Regions from separate parts of the Clostridium zhoujianii genome, predicted to be linked through region 2. Evidence: a T-box and tRNA genes for the amino acid it is inferred to sense, from the RefSeq annotation. Region 2 holds a T-box; the other regions hold tRNA genes.
The links. The T-box of region 2 lies ahead of ACSYT2_RS09460 (valine--tRNA ligase). A T-box ahead of a tRNA ligase gene usually reads a tRNA of that ligase, here a tRNA-Val.
Positions count from the first base shown of each region.

Region 1: it encodes a tRNA-Val, which carries the amino acid that the T-box ahead of ACSYT2_RS09460 (valine--tRNA ligase) is inferred to sense. The anticodon was not compared.
Region 3: it encodes a tRNA-Val, which carries the amino acid that the T-box ahead of ACSYT2_RS09460 (valine--tRNA ligase) is inferred to sense. The anticodon was not compared.

Region 1 is NZ_JBPUTF010000001.1:2,763,212-2,768,790, reverse strand. It holds gene spoIIID (sporulation transcriptional regulator SpoIIID) at 1-244, shown strand, start outside; gene mreB (rod shape-determining protein MreB) at 337-1,371, shown strand; gene yyaC (spore protease YyaC) at 1,420-1,959, opposite strand; gene ACSYT2_RS13130 (hypothetical protein) at 2,066-2,533, shown strand; tRNA gene ACSYT2_RS13125 (tRNA-Tyr) at 2,709-2,793, shown strand; tRNA gene ACSYT2_RS13120 (tRNA-Val) at 2,800-2,875, shown strand; tRNA gene ACSYT2_RS13115 (tRNA-Thr) at 2,895-2,969, shown strand; tRNA gene ACSYT2_RS13110 (tRNA-Tyr) at 2,979-3,063, shown strand; tRNA gene ACSYT2_RS13105 (tRNA-Val) at 3,072-3,147, shown strand; tRNA gene ACSYT2_RS13100 (tRNA-Thr) at 3,170-3,244, shown strand; tRNA gene ACSYT2_RS13095 (tRNA-Tyr) at 3,254-3,338, shown strand; SAM riboswitch class I at 3,513-3,616, shown strand; gene metK (methionine adenosyltransferase) at 3,693-4,868, shown strand; gene nagA (N-acetylglucosamine-6-phosphate deacetylase) at 4,911-5,579, opposite strand, start outside.
Region 2 is NZ_JBPUTF010000001.1:2,008,787-2,014,365, reverse strand. It holds gene ACSYT2_RS09475 (hypothetical protein) at 1-1,002, shown strand, start outside; gene ACSYT2_RS09470 (TrkH family potassium uptake protein) at 1,233-2,582, shown strand; gene ACSYT2_RS09465 (potassium channel family protein) at 2,594-3,262, shown strand; T-box leader at 3,354-3,573, shown strand; gene ACSYT2_RS09460 (valine--tRNA ligase) at 3,633-5,579, shown strand, end outside.
Region 3 is NZ_JBPUTF010000006.1:81,249-86,827, forward strand. It holds gene ACSYT2_RS18020 (DnaD domain protein) at 1-412, shown strand, start outside; gene ACSYT2_RS18025 (ATP-binding protein) at 405-1,385, shown strand; tRNA gene ACSYT2_RS18030 (tRNA-Asp) at 1,490-1,566, opposite strand; tRNA gene ACSYT2_RS18035 (tRNA-Val) at 1,573-1,648, opposite strand; tRNA gene ACSYT2_RS18040 (tRNA-Glu) at 1,660-1,734, opposite strand; tRNA gene ACSYT2_RS18045 (tRNA-Thr) at 1,760-1,834, opposite strand; tRNA gene ACSYT2_RS18050 (tRNA-Asp) at 1,843-1,919, opposite strand; tRNA gene ACSYT2_RS18055 (tRNA-Val) at 1,933-2,008, opposite strand; tRNA gene ACSYT2_RS18060 (tRNA-Glu) at 2,019-2,093, opposite strand; tRNA gene ACSYT2_RS18065 (tRNA-Thr) at 2,118-2,192, opposite strand; tRNA gene ACSYT2_RS18070 (tRNA-Asp) at 2,201-2,277, opposite strand; tRNA gene ACSYT2_RS18075 (tRNA-Val) at 2,291-2,366, opposite strand; tRNA gene ACSYT2_RS18080 (tRNA-Glu) at 2,377-2,451, opposite strand; gene ACSYT2_RS18085 (hypothetical protein) at 2,599-3,177, opposite strand; gene ACSYT2_RS18090 (BaiN/RdsA family NAD(P)/FAD-dependent oxidoreductase) at 3,272-4,507, shown strand; gene ACSYT2_RS18095 (acyl-[acyl-carrier-protein] thioesterase) at 4,509-5,264, opposite strand; gene ACSYT2_RS18100 (APC family permease) at 5,411-5,579, opposite strand, start outside.

The DNA of each region.
Region 1 (5,579 bases), 750 kb from region 2:
CTACATTGAAGAAAGGGTACTAGAAGTAGCACAATATATTATTGATTCAAAAGCTACGATTAGGAAAACTGCAAAGGTTTTTGGAGTGAGTAAAAGTACCATTCATAAGGATATGACAGAAAGATTACCTAAAATAAATCCCACAATTGCAGAAAAAACTCATAGCATTTTAGAACTTAATAAGGCGGAAAGACATATTAGAGGTGGAAAAGCCACAAAATTAAAGTATAAAGCTATTGAATGATAATAATATTGCATATATAATAAACAATAGGTAGAAAATTGAAAAAAATTGTATAAATAATGCAATGAATTAAAGATGTGGGAGTGAGTGGAATGTGGTTTTGGAGAACTGGGGCAGAATTAGGAATAGATTTAGGAACAGCAACTGTTTTAGTTTATGAAAAAGGAAAAGGAGTTATATTAAAGGAGCCGTCGGTTGTTGCAATTAACAAAAACAACAATAAAGTTTTAGCGGTTGGTGAAGAAGCTAGGAAAATGATTGGAAGAACTCCTGGAAATATAGTTGCAGTTCGTCCTTTAAGGGATGGTGTTATTTCAGATTATGATGTAACAGAAAAAATGTTAAAGGAATTTATAAAAAAGGCAGTAGGGAAAAAAAATATGGTTGCTCCAAAAGTTATGGTATGCATTCCATCTCAAGCTAGTGAAGTTGAAAAAAGAGCTGTTATTGATGCAGCGAAAAATTCAGGAGCTAAGAGAGTGCATTTAATAGAGGAACCCCTTGCGGCAGCTATAGGTGCCGGATTAGATATAACAAAACCAGATGGTGTTATGGTTGTTGATATCGGAGGTGGTACATGCGATATTGCTGTTATATCATTAGGTGGTGTTGTGGTTAGGTCTTCTATTAAGGTTGCGGGAGATAAATTTGATGAGGCTATTATTAAATATGTAAGATCAAAGCATAAAATAATGATTGGTGAAAAGACAGCAGAGGATTTAAAGATAAGTGTTGGCTCAGCTTTTAAGGGAGCAAGAAGTTTAGACACAACTATGAAGGGAAGGAATTTAGTTACGGGTTTACCTGATGAAATTCCAATATCAACAGAGGATATTAGGGAAGCTATACTTGAACCTGTACTATCAATAGTTGAGAGTGTTAAGGCTGTACTAGAAAAAACGCCACCAGAGCTAGCGGCGGATATTATTGAAAAAGGTATCTTCATGACTGGTGGAGGTGCTCTTTTATATGGATTAGACAAGCTTATAGAATTTGAAACTGGAGTGAATGTAACTGTTGCAGAAGATTCTGTGGAATGTGTTGCAGAGGGAACAGGAAAGGTTCTAGCTTTCTTTGATAAGATTGATTCTAGCTTGAATTCACAAGATGTTATTTTAGTTGAATAGTATTTAATAAGAATAAAAGATTGAGGGGAAACTCTCAATCTTTTATTCTTATAATATTAAATTTTTTCCATTACTTAGATGATGTGCGTAAATAATACCTGTAGAAATTATTTTAGCCATCTCTAAAACTAGGGATAATCTTATAGAACGTGATGAAAAGAAGTCTGCATTATCACTAGAGTCTATTATGCCAATAATAGATGCGTTTCCCACATCGGGAAGAGATTTCCCAACACCTTTACCAGGGTGTATAGCATAATCTCTAGTGTGTATTTCACCAATAGATTTAATTTCTCCTAGACAAGCATCTACGCCTATAATACAAGCGTTAGGGTGTGTTTTCTTAATTTCATCTAAACGTTTATCTATGTTAAGGGCATGAATTGGTGCAGCAATAGTACCATATATAGGAAGAGGAAAAAAATTATCTTCTAATATTGTACCAACTAAGGGACCAAGACAGTCTCCTATACACTTATCTGTTCCTATACAGACAATAATTGTATCTTTATTTATAAAATCTTTTAGGCTTTCAGCAATTTCAAAGTAAGCAAGTGCTGATTTATAATGTATTTTTCTTTTAGTCAAATCTTACACCCCCTCACTAAATATATGAGGTTTAAGAGAGAAATATTATTTAAGTATAAAAAAAGAATTTTTGGCAATAAATCAAAAGGAAGGGAGTTTGATTTATTTGAAAAAATTATTAATTGTAGGAATTATGTTGATAGCGTTAATAGGAACGATATATACATTATTTATTTGGGAGCCAAAAGGAAGTCGGAATGAAGTTATTCAAAATACTATAAATGAGGTTCAGAGTAGGAGAAATAGTGATAATTCTGATATTGATGATTTATCAAGGAATAATGAAGTAGATGATGTTCCTACAATAAACAAATCTATATTTAAAATAGAAAAGAGCCTAATTGAAAAAAATATAAATAAAGATGATATGGTAATAGTAAATAATATTATTAAAAAGATGTCTACAGTTGATATAGGCAAGATAGAGGAAGTAATTCAGTATGAAGATGAAGAAGAAGGTGTAAGAGAAGCTTTTAAGGTGTTAAAAAAGAGGCTAACAACAGAGGATTATCAGGTTTTAGAGAATATATTAGGTCAATTTATTGATTTTTCTATTATTGGACAGGAGGCATAGAAAAAAGTGAATAGTACATTAAATAGAAGTAATTCTAACTAAATGAAAGAATATATAAAATAATCTCTTTAAATGGTGTATTTTGGAGGTTGAAATATAAAGCCGTTGAATATATACTAACTATTGTTGGTTCGAGTGTTTCGAAATGCTTGAACAAAAGTGAAAGAGTTAATATGGAGGAATTCCCGAGTGGCCAAAGGGGGCAGACTGTAAATCTGTTGCAAGTTGCTTCGAAGGTTCGAATCCTTCTTCCTCCACCATTTAATGGGCGCATAGCTCAGCTGGGAGAGCATCTGCCTTACAAGCAGAGGGTCACAGGTTCGAGCCCTGTTGTGCCCACCATTAAACTTTCACATAATATGCTGGCATGGCTCAACGGTAGAGCAGCTGACTTGTAATCAGCAGGTTGTAGGTTCGATTCCTATTGCCAGCTCCAATAAAATATGGAAGAATTCCCGAGTGGCCAAAGGGGGCAGACTGTAAATCTGTTGCAAGTTGCTTCGAAGGTTCGAATCCTTCTTCTTCCACCAGTTTAAATGGGCGCATAGCTCAGCTGGGAGAGCATCTGCCTTACAAGCAGAGGGTCACAGGTTCGAGCCCTGTTGTGCCCACCATTTAAACCTTTAATTAGCACATGCTGGCATGGCTCAACGGTAGAGCAGCTGACTTGTAATCAGCAGGTTGTAGGTTCGATTCCTATTGCCAGCTCCAATAAAATATGGAGGAATTCCCGAGTGGCCAAAGGGGGCAGACTGTAAATCTGTTGCAAGTTGCTTCGAAGGTTCGAATCCTTCTTCCTCCACCATTTAAAAGCAAGAATTATCTTGCTTTTTTTATTTCCACTAATAGTTGTAGATAATCAAAAAAATGTTGATAGTTTTTTGAAGACTGTGGATAAACTTAATAAATCTTAGTAAATTATACTATTGAGTTTGAAGAACTAATATGTTAGAATAATACCATAAAATTAATATGAAAACTCTTATCAAGAGAGGTGGAGGGAAAGGGCCCTATGAAACCCGGCAACCTGTGAGAATCGCAAGGTGCCAATTCCTGTGGATATAAATATCTACGAGATGAGAGAGATTGCTTAGTAAGTCTCTTCTTGTTGAAGAGTTTTTTTATTGTAAAAAAACCCGTTTGAAAGGAGAAAAGGAAAATGAAAAGATTATTTACATCAGAATCAGTTACAGAAGGGCATCCAGATAAAATATGTGACCAAATTTCAGATGCAGTTTTAGATGCTATTTTAGCACAGGATCCTAGTGCAAGAGTTGCTTGCGAAACATGTACTACAACAGGAATGGTTATGGTTATGGGTGAAATAACTACAAATTGTTATGTTGATATTCCTAAGGTAGTTAGAGAAACTGTTAGAGAAATAGGTTATGATAGAGCTAAATATGGTTTTGACTGTGACACATGCTCAGTTATGACAACAATAGATGAACAATCAGCTGATATAGCTATGGGAGTTGATGAGGCTCTTGAATCAAGAAAAGGTGATAAAGACGATGTTGAAGCAGTAGGTGCTGGAGATCAAGGTATGATGTTTGGTTTCGCTACCAATGAAACAGAAGAATTTATGCCACTACCAATAGCTATGGCTCATAGACTTTCTAGAAGATTAACAGAGGTTAGGAAGAATGGTACTTTAGATTACCTAAGGCCAGATGGTAAGACTCAAGTAACTGTAGAATATGAGGATAACAAGCCAAAGAGGATTGATGCTATAGTAATTTCAACTCAACATGGAGAAGAAGTAACTTTAGAACAAATAGAAAAGGATCTTATGGAATTTGTTATAAGAGCTGTAGTTCCAGCAGAATTACTTGACGAAAATACTAAATATTATATAAACCCAACAGGTAGATTTGTAGTAGGTGGTCCGCAAGGAGATTCAGGTTTAACAGGAAGAAAGATAATTGTTGATACTTACGGTGGAATGGGTAGACACGGTGGTGGAGCATTCTCAGGAAAAGATCCAACAAAAGTTGATAGATCAGCAGCTTATGCTGCTAGGTGGGTGGCTAAAAACCTAGTAGCAGCCGGAGTTGCAGATAAGTTAGAAATTCAATTAGCTTATGCAATTGGTGTTGCTAAGCCAGTATCAATTCAAATAGATACTTTTGGCACAGGTAAAGTGGATGAAGAAGTTTTAGTTGATATAGTAGAGAAGGTATTTGATTTAAGACCAGGTGCTATTATAAGAGATTTAGAGTTAAGGAGACCAATATATAAGCAAACTGCAGCTTATGGTCACTTTGGAAGAACAGATGTAACTCTTCCTTGGGAGCAATTAAATAAGGTGGAAGCTATTAAGGAATTATTATAATAAAAAAATCACTGATGTAAATCAGTGATTTTTTTATGGGAATTATTTATTAAAAACAAGCTTTCCGCCAACAAATACTTTACTAATTTCAATATTATCATTAAATAATACTAAATCAGCATCATAGCCTTCTTTAATTAATCCCTTACGATCTTCAACGTTACAATGCTTAGCACCGTTGTAAGAAGCCATTCTTACAATCTCATTTAAATTATAACTAGTGTTATTCTTAATATTATTAATAGCTCTATCAAGAGTTAGTACTGAACCAGCTAGAGTACCATCAAGTAATCTTGCAGCTCCGTTCTTAACAATTACATCTTGACCACCTAAAGAGTACTTACCATCAGGCATACCACATGCCTCCATAGCGTCACTTACTAATAAAACCTTATCAGTTCCTTTTTGCTTATATGCAGTTCTAAGAGCTGGATAAGCTATGTGAATACCATCTGATATAGTTTCAGTAGTTATATCTGTATCAAAGGTTGCACCAACGACTCCTGGAGCTCTATGAGTAAATGGAGTCATTGCATTATAAAGATGAGTAGTGTGACAGGCACCACATTTAATACCTTCAATAGCTTCTTCATAAGTAGCCTTAGTGTGTCCAATTGAAACAGAAACACCATTTTCTGAAAGATATTTGATTAGATCTTTAGCACCTTCAACTTCAGGAGCTAATGTAATAGATGTAACAGCATCTTCACA
Region 2 (5,579 bases):
ACTACTATAGCAGTAGTATTGCAACAGGTAGTATTTCTATACATAGAAAAGATATATTTAAAGCCAGATAAAGAGTTAAATGTAAAAGAAGTTACAGACCGAGGAAGTAAGGAAGGAAAGTTAGAAGTCAGTATAAGAGAAAGTATAGATGGGATTAAGGTATCATCAACTGGGAGATATATTGCCTATTTAGATAATAATAAGATAAAGGTATTAGATAGTACTGAGGACATAGAGAAAGAAGTTGAAAGCATGGGAGAAGTAGTATTTTATAAGTGGCTTAGTAATGAAGATAGTATACTTATAGTACAGAAAATAAAGGAGAAGAATGGATATTATTTTGAACCTATATCATTTAGTGCTAAAAAAGGTGAGGTACGAGAATTATCTGATTTTGATATGAAGGATGTAAGAATTAAGTTAGAAAATAAATGGGATAAAATAGATAGTGCAGTATTTTCCAATATAACTCATAGTCTTTATATAAAAGTAAAGAAAAGCAGTGGTAAGTCAGATTTGTATTATTCTAATATTATGAATCAGATAGAGAAGGTGAGAAGCAATAAGAATATTGGGGATATGGTAGTACCAGCAACTAGTAGTAAATTAGTTATGGAATTAGACTCTAAAATAACTATATTAGATAGTTCGGGCAATATATTGATTCCCAATACTAAAAAAGCAGCAATATTAGGCTCAGATATAAATGATAATGTATATTTTGGAGAAATAGTAGAAGGGAAGGTTAAAAGAATATTATATTGTGTTTTATCGGAGTCTGAGAGAAAATGGAATGAGTTAAAGCTCTCAGAACCAGTAGAGAAGGAGGATATTCAAGTAGATTATTCTGGTAAAGTATATGTAAATTACAAAAAAGATAATAAGGTGGTAGAGCTCATCTCAGATAAAAGAATTAATTATGAGGGGGAATTTGTCCAAGGTTACTCAAAAGGAATTGTATCTATGAATGGAAATAAACTAATTAAAACCCCTATAGATTAATTATGAATATATAAATAAAAAAAGTTGGTTAAGCCAGCTTTTTTTTCTATGGTATAATTAAAAGAAAGTTTACAAATTGTTCAAATGCTTATTACCATATTCATTATAAGTTATGTTAATATAATGGGAGTAATAAATAGGTCTTTAAGATATAAAAAATCTAAAATTTAAAAATAATAGGGCTCCAACTTAATATGAAGTTGGGGTTTATTATATCCTTAGGGGGAAGTATGCAAAAGCAATGGAGTAGAAGAAAGATTAAATTAAATGAAGTTCAAATATTAGCAATAGGATTTGTTATATTGATTTTTATTGGAGGATTTATACTAAGTTTACCTATATCATCTAGTAGTGGGGAAAGTACTAATTTCCTAGATTCATTATTTACAGCTACCTCTGCTACCTGCGTTACTGGATTAGTCACATTAGATACAGGTACTCATTGGAGTTTATTTGGGCAAGTTATTATAATGTTACTTATAGAAATAGGGGGCTTAGGATTTATGTCCTTTGCAACTTTTATAGCTATTTTATTTGGTAAAAAGATAACATTAAAAAATAGATTGATTATGCAAGAGGCAATGAATACATTTAGTATTCAAGGTCTTGTAAAAATGGTCAAGTATGTTATGGGATTTACATTTGCAATACAAATTGGTGGTGCATTACTGTTATCAACTCAATTAATTCCTGAGTTTGGATTTAAAAAAGGTTTGTTTTATAGTATATTCCATTCTGTATCTAGTTTTTGTAATGCAGGATTTGATCTATTTGGAAATTTTACAAGTTATACGGGTTATTATAATAATGCAGTGATATTACTAACTGTTAGTGCTTTAATTGCTATTGGAGGATTAGGATTTACCGTATTACTTGAAATATACAACTATAAGGGAAAAAAGAAATTATCTCTTCATTCGAAGGTTGTATTATTAATAACAGCAATATTAATAGTTGGAGGAGCAGTATTTATATTATTACTTGAATATAATAATCCGGAAACTTTAGCACCAATGAATCTTAAAGATAAGGTAGTAAATTCAATAGTAGCATCAACAAGTCCTAGAACAGCTGGGGTAAATAGTATTTCAACAGATGGAATGACTATGGCTGGTAAGTTTGTAACCATTCTACTTATGTTTATTGGTGGATCACCAGGATCAACAGCAGGGGGACTTAAGACAACAACTCTTGGAATAATAATATTTACTGTTATTTCAGTTATTAAGGGAAGAGAAGACACAGAGATTTTTGGAAGAAGATTTTCTAAGGAACTTGTATATAAAGCTTTTTCAGTATTATTTATAGGAATGTCATTAGTTATGTTTGTAACTATGGTCCTTTCAATAACAGAGCCAGATGAATCATTTATCTCTCTTTTATATGAATCTACATCTGCATTTGGAACAGTTGGATTGACTACAGGTGTAACTCAAAGATTAAGTGTAGTAGGTAAAATAATAGTTATTATAACAATGTACTTAGGCAGAGTAGGACCACTTACCGTAGTCCTTGCACTAGCTAATAGAAGAAAAAAATCTTGTTATAAATATCCTGAAGGTAAGGTACTAATTGGGTAGGAGGAAAATATATGAAAAAGAAACAGTTTGTAGTAATAGGTCTAGGTAGGTTTGGGACGTCAGTTGCAAAAACATTATATTCCCTAGGAAATGATGTTTTAGCTATAGATAAAGATGAGGATTTAGTTCAAGAAATAGCAGATAGTGTAACTCATGCAGTTCAGATGGATGCTACAGATGAAAATGCTTTAAGAACATTGGGATTAAGAAACTTTGATGTAGGAGTAGTTACTATTGGAGCTAATATTCAATCAAGTATAATGGCAACTTTATTAATAAAGGAGTTTGGGGTTAAGTACATAGTAGCAAAGGGGAATAGTGAGATACATGCAAAGGTACTTACTAAAATAGGTGCAGATAGGGTAGTGTTACCTGAAAAGGATATGGGAGTTAGGGTAGCACATAATTTAGTATCGGCAAGCATTCTTGACTATATAGAGTTATCACCAGAATATAGCATAATGGAGATAAAGGTTTTAGAAGAGTGGGCTAATAAACCATTAAGAGATATAAAATTAAGAAGTAAATATGGAATTAACATAATGGCTATTAAGAAGGAAAATGAAATAAATCTAACTCCTTCGGCAGATGATTTAATCAGTCCTAATGATATAATTGTTGCAATAGGAGCTAGTGAGGAGTTAGGTAAATTAGAAGGATTAATAGTTGAGGTTAAATAGATAGAAGTATGCTCATAGTTCATTTATAAAAAAACAATTAGGCACATTGACAAAAAAAGAATAATAATATATTATGAAAGAAATTAATATTTTAATGGCAGTGAGAAAGAGGAGTAAAGACCCCAAGTATTTTAGAGAGAGGGAATAGGTGTAAGCCCTTATATGTAAGGTTTTGAAGGTAGCTTTTGAGCTTCTTTAGCGAAGTAGTAGTAGCTAAAGACGGTTATCTAAACCGTTATTTAATTAAGAGCCCATAGGCGTTATATGCTAAGGTGGGAATAAAGGTGGTACCGCGAGTCTTCGTCCTTTTTGGACTGAAGGCTCTTTTTTATTGTATAAAATTAATGATCAACATAGAGGAGGAAATAGAATGTTAGAAAACAAAGAACTATCAACTACCTATAATCCTAAAGAATTTGAGGATAGAATTTATCATACATGGGAAGAGAATAAGTATTTTACTCCAGTTGTAGATAAGAGTAAAAAGCCCTATTCAATAGTTATGCCACCACCAAATATAACTGGTAAGCTTCATTTAGGTCATGCACTTGATAATACACTTCAAGATATGCTTATTAGATTTAAGAGAATGCAAGGTTTCTGTACACTATGGTTACCAGGAGAAGACCACGCTTCAATTGCAACAGAGGTTAAGGTCGCAAATGAATTAGCTCAAAAGGGTCTAGATAAAAAAGAAATGGGAAGAGAAGCTTTCTTAGATGAAGTTTGGAAGTGGACTGACGAGTATAGAGAAAAAATAAGAGTTCAATTAAAGAAAATGGGTGTTTCAGCTGATTTTACTAGAGAAGCATTTACAATGGATGACAACTTAGATAAGGCAGTAAAGCATGTGTTTGTTAAGCTTTATAATGAAGGGTTAATATATAGAGGTAATAGAATTACTAACTGGTGTCCTAAGTGTCAAACGGCATTATCAGATGCGGAGATAGAATATGAAGAACAAGATGGATTCTTCTGGCATATAAACTATCCATTAGCTGATGGATCAGGAGCTTTAGAAATTGCAACAACTAGACCAGAGACATTACTTGGAGATACTGCAGTTGCTGTTAATCCAAATGATGAAAGATTTAAGCATTTAATAGGAAAGAATTTAATATTACCATTATGTGATAGAGAGATTCCAATAATAGCAGATGATTATGTTGACATAGAATTTGGAACTGGTGCAGTTAAAATAACACCTGCTCATGATCCGAATGATTACCAAGTTGGTATGAGACATGGATTAAAGCAAATCAGAGTAATGGATGATAAGGGTATAATAAATGAACTAGGCGGTAAGTACCAAGGTTTAGATAGATATGAAGCTAGAAAAGCTATGGTTAAGGATTTAGAGGAACAAGGATTACTTGTTAAAGTTAAACCTCATACCCACAACGTAGGTACACATGATAGATGTAACACTACTGTAGAACCTATAATTTCAAATCAATGGTATGTTAAAATGGAATCATTAGCAAAACCAGCTATAGAAGTTGTTAAGAATAAGAAGACTAAGTTTGTTCCAGAAAGATTTGAAAAGACATATTTCAACTGGATGGAAAATATTCAAGATTGGTGTATTTCGAGACAATTATGGTGGGGACATAGAATCCCAGTTTGGTACTGTAATGAATGTAATGAAATAATAGTTGCAGAAGAAACACCATGTAATTGTCCTAAGTGTTCTTCAGAGAATTTACAACAAGAAAATGATGTTCTTGATACTTGGTTCTCATCTGCATTATGGCCTTTCTCAACTTTAGGGTGGCCAAATAAAACAGATGATTTAGAATACTTCTATCCAACAAGTACTTTAGTTACTGGATATGACATCATATTCTTCTGGGTAGCTAGAATGATATTCTCAGGACTTCATAATATGGATGAAACTCCTTTTGATACAGTATTAATTCATGGTATTATAAGAGATTCAGAAGGTAAGAAAATGAGTAAATCTCTAGGAAATGGTGTAGATCCATTAGAGGTAATAGATACCTATGGAGCTGATGCTTTAAGATTTATGCTTGTAACTGGTAATGCTCCAGGAAATGATATAAGGTATTTCCCAGAAAGAGTTGAATCGGCAAGAAACTTTGCTAATAAGATTTGGAACGCATCAAGATTTGTTATGATGAACCTTGATAAGGAAGTAATGAATAAGTATGTTGATTGTACAGAATACTCGTTAGCAGATAAGTGGATTCTTTCAAAGATGAATACTCTAGTTAAAGAAGTTACAGAAAACATGGATAAGTTTGAGTTAGGTATTGCTCTTCAAAAGGTTTATGATTTCATGTGGACAGAATTCTGC
Region 3 (5,579 bases), on a different contig from region 2:
CTATATCAAGAAAACAGAAGATAAATGGATTAAAATTAGAAAAATACTAACTTACCTAGGATTAAAGAATACAGAGATAATGAAACCTCAAGAAGATTTGCTTGATAAATGGATTTCCACATATAACTTTGATTTAGAATTAATTCAAAAAGCATGTGATATCTGTTTCCAACGTCTTAATCGTGCAGATTTTAAATACATAGACGGAATATTATCAAAGTGGTTTAAGGATAATATTAAAACTCTAGAAGATGTTGCTATTAAAGATAGACAGCATAAAAATACTTATAATAAAGGAAACTCTCCAAAGAATACTAGTTCTAACCTTGGTGGATTTAATAACTTCGAGCCAAGATCCTACGACTATGATTCTTTAGAAAAGAAATTGTTAGGATGGGATACTGATGATTAATGGTTATCAATCTAAACTTATGGATATATATACAAAAATAAGAGATGAAGAAGCTAAATTACTTAAAGATAGGAAAGCTGAAATAAAAAATCTATTTCCTGAAATTCTAGAAATAGATAATAAAATTCAAAAGCTATCTCTAAGACTATCTTTATCTATATTACAATCAAAGGATAGTGAAAAAACTTTATCTGAATACAGAAATCAAATCACAGATTTAAGAGTGAAGAAATGTGAAATGCTTGTATCTAAAGGCTACGATCCTGAATACCTAAATCTTCATTATAGATGTAAGAAGTGCCAGGATACAGGATTTATAGCAACAAAAAGATGTTCTTGCTACAAACAAAAATTAATTAAACTCTATTATAAGAATTCTTTATTAGAGGATACACTAAGAGTTAAAAACTTTAATAGTTTTGATATAAGCTTATTTCCACAACGTAAGATAGGTGATGAGAAATATTCATCACGAAAAAATATGGAGAATACTTTAGAATATATTCGTGGAGAGTATATTCCTAACTTTAACACTTCAAATACTAACTTACTATTCTATGGTAATCCTGGAAGTGGAAAAACTTATTTATCCTATTGTATAGCTAAAGAGCTTTTAGATTTAGGATATTTGGTAGTATATAAAACTTCAGATGAGCTTATTAGTGACTTAAGAGATATTAGATTTAACAATAACTCTAATCTAGAAGAACTACTATTAGATTGTGATTTATTAATAATCGATGATTTAGGTGCAGAGCAAAAGAATGAATTCTCCGTTACAGAGTTATTTAATTTATTAAATAAAAAGTTATTAAGAAATAAAAAAATGTTAGTTTCAACCAATCTTTCTTTACCAAGCATAACTCAAGTATATAGTGAGAGAATCTGTTCACGACTAATAGGGGATTTTAAATTATGTAAGTTCTATTCAGAGGATATAAGAATCACACTTAACTTAAAAAATAATAGATAAAATAAATGTGGAGAAGATTTTTATTTGTAATAATCTTCTCCACATTTTTATCTTGTTAAAATATTAAAAACAAAAAAGCATCAAATAATTGATGCTTTTTTAAGTGGCGACTCAGAAGGGACTCGAACCCTCGACTTCCAGCGTGACAGGCTGGCACTCTAACCAACTGAGCTACTAAGCCATACTTTGGTGGGCACAACAGGGCTCGAACCTGTGACCCTCTGCTTGTAAGGCAGATGCTCTCCCAGCTGAGCTATGCGCCCAAAGTAAAAAATGGTGACTCCTAGGGGAATCGAACCCCTGTTACCACCGTGAAAGGGTGGTGTCTTAACCGCTTGACCAAGGAGCCATATATAGTTGTTTGAAAATTTAAATGGAGCTGGCAATAGGAATCGAACCTACAACCTGCTGATTACAAGTCAGCTGCTCTACCGTTGAGCCATGCCAGCAATTTAAATGGCGACTCAGAAGGGACTCGAACCCTCGACTTCCAGCGTGACAGGCTGGCACTCTAACCAACTGAGCTACTGAGCCATAAAATTTACTTTGGTGGGCACAACAGGGCTCGAACCTGTGACCCTCTGCTTGTAAGGCAGATGCTCTCCCAGCTGAGCTATGCGCCCAAAGTAATAATGGTGACTCCTAGGGGAATCGAACCCCTGTTACCACCGTGAAAGGGTGGTGTCTTAACCGCTTGACCAAGGAGCCATATAGGTTGTTTGAAAATTTAAATGGAGCTGGCAATAGGAATCGAACCTACAACCTGCTGATTACAAGTCAGCTGCTCTACCGTTGAGCCATGCCAGCAATTTAAATGGCGACTCAGAAGGGACTCGAACCCTCGACTTCCAGCGTGACAGGCTGGCACTCTAACCAACTGAGCTACTGAGCCATAAAATTTACTTTGGTGGGCACAACAGGGCTCGAACCTGTGACCCTCTGCTTGTAAGGCAGATGCTCTCCCAGCTGAGCTATGCGCCCAAAGTAATAATGGTGACTCCTAGGGGAATCGAACCCCTGTTACCACCGTGAAAGGGTGGTGTCTTAACCGCTTGACCAAGGAGCCAAATTGTCATTGTGTCTCTACCGATATTGCTCGGCGCTGACCACATAGACTATAATACAGAATTTAATTATTTGTGTCAACACATTTTTATAATTTTTTTTATATTTTTTAAAAACCTTATTATTTTAACTATATTTCCAACTTAAATTAATATTGAATATCTTCATTTTTCTCAATTTCTTTAAGGTTTTTTATGGCCTTATCATACATTAATAATGTCATTTCTTTTCTATTAATTTCTTCTTTTATTTTATTAATTTCATCTAATGCAGATTTCAAAAAATCTCCAGTCTGGATATTATTTATAGAAATACTATATCCTTCTCTCTTAAAATTTTGTCCTGAAGCTATTACTTTTACAGGTAATTTTTTATTAATCACACATATTATTTCTTTTTCCCATATTCCTCTCTTATTAACCTTATATTTATCCCTAAGTAAATTTAGGTCCTCTAACTCCTCCTTTAACTCTTCTTCAAAAGAATCTTTTAATGCCTTGTAAAAAAATATCGATATTCCCCTATTCAATTTAATTCTTAAAAACTCCATATTATTAATAAGAAAGTCGTCAATTTCTCCCTCACTAATCAACTCCACTTCACTATACTTATATGTATATAAACCTGTTCCTGTAGGATAATTTACTATAACTTCATCATAATTCATTCTCCTAACTTTAAATTCCTTGCCATTATCATTATGTTCCCCAATAACTTTAACTTTCATAGCTAATCACCTCAATAGTATTATTCCTATCTTTAATAGGTAATATTACTGTGGTAGAATTATTTATAACATATATTAAGGAGATAAATTTATTATGATTCATCACGATATCATTATTGTCGGCGGCGGTGCTTCTGGCATGATGGCTGCAATAGTAGCAAAAGATCTTGGAAAAGATGTAGCAATAATTGAAGGAACTGATAGGATAGGAAAAAAAATCTTAACAACAGGTAATGGTAGATGTAATATATCTAATTCTACAATTGCATACCCATATCCTACCTACCACAGTAGAAATGATGGTTTTTATACAGACTGTTTAAATAATTTTTCTATAGAAGATACAAAAAATTTCTTCTTGTCTTTAGGACTTCCATTAACAGAACTGGAAAAAGGTAAACTTTATCCACAATCCTTGCAAGCCTCTTCTGTTGTGGATATCTTTAGATTATCTTTAGAGGAAAGAGAAATTCCTGTGTATACAGATTGTAAAATAAAATCTATCCACAAGGATAAAGTTTTTAAGTTATCCACAAATAACGAAGAGCTATCTTTATTCACATGTGGAAAATTAATTTTAGCCTGTGGAGGAAAATCAGCTGTTAAAACTGGTTCTGATGGAACCGGCTATAAATTAGCAAAGGAATTTGGTCATTCAATAATAGAACCTCTTCCTGGTATAGTTCAATTAAAATTAGATTATCCACATTTAAAGGCTCTAGCAGGAATTAAATTCGATGCTAAAGTATCGGTAATTGTAAATGATTCAATAATTAGAGAAGATACAGGCGAAGTATTATTCACTGATTATGGGATATCTGGTCCACCTATACTTCAATTATCCGCAATAGCTTCCAGATCTATTGCCAAAAAGCAAAAAGTTGAGTTAATGATAGATATGTTGCCTAAAATGTCTATTGATGATGTTGATAATTTTGTCCAAGGACACTTAGCTATTTTCTCTCATAGAAGTATTTCAAATGCACTTATTGGAGTAATAAATAAAAAACTTATTCCAATCTTCTTAAAGGATATTGGAATTTCAAATATTCATATGCCATGCTATGAATTAGATTGGCAAGACAAATCCTTATTATGTAAAAGATTTAAAGAATGGATATTTACATGTACAGATACAAATGGATTTAACAGTGCTCAACTTACAGTTGGGGGTATAAATACAAAGGATGTTAATCCTAAAACCCTTGAATCAAGATTAGTTTCTGGTTTATATTTTTCAGGAGAAATTCTTGATGTAAATGGGGATTGTGGAGGATTTAATCTTCAGTGGGCTTGGAGTTCAGGATTTTTAGTTGGGAATAGCGTTTAAGCTATTCCTTTTCTTTTACCCACTTACCTTCTAATTTAGTAAGCTCAACTCCAGCTTCACTTTTTATTGTATGAATTGTTACTAACTCATTTTCTTCATTTCTTATTACTTGTGCTGAAACATGAACTGTATCTCCGTATGTTGTTTCTTTCTCGAAAACAACTTTTATTCTCTTTAACTCATAATCCTTAATAACCTCTACAGGAACAGACTCAATAGCCCATTCTATATATTTAACGTTATTTACATGACCATTTGAATCTATATCACTATATCTTATATTAAAATCTTTATAGTGATCTTCCTTCTCTAACTTTAATATATTTTCCATTTCAATATTTTTTTTAAGATCTCCATCTGCCCCATATCTAACATATTGCTCTGGTAACACTCTCATAGGGCGCCTCTTTTCTATATTAATTAAGAAGAATAAAGCGATAGCTTCTCCTAACAATTTCCCTTCTGAATTCTTGATATAATAGCTTCTATATGCATAAAACTTTTTAAATCCAATAGGCTCAGTTTCTACAGTTATAGTATCTCTATACTTTGGATATTCTTTGATTTTTATATCGTACTTATAAAATACCCAAGCACAATTATTTTCTACTAAACTCTCTATAGTCTCTCCTAGACTTTCCGCATGATAATTGCCTACATCACAAAGAAAATTCACTATAGATGATAATTTACATTTTAATTTATAATCTACATCATAATAATTTATTTCATATTCTTTACTAAATTTGTTTAACATATTAATCACCTCTTATATAATAAGTATTTTATCACAAATAGCATATAATTCCATGTTCACCACCTTAAATTTTTTATAATTTTATATAACTATACAATTATAAAAGAGAGTGCATCAAGATATACTTTGATACACTCTCTTTATATTTATTTTTTTCTAACTTTTAAATAGAACATAACTCCCATTAAGCACCATGCCAGTAAAGAGATTATAGACTCTTTTCCTAAACCCGCTGGTGACATAGGTAAAAGTAACAATAATATAAATATAACACTAATTACTACTCCTAAAACAGAAAATAACTTTCCTATATTA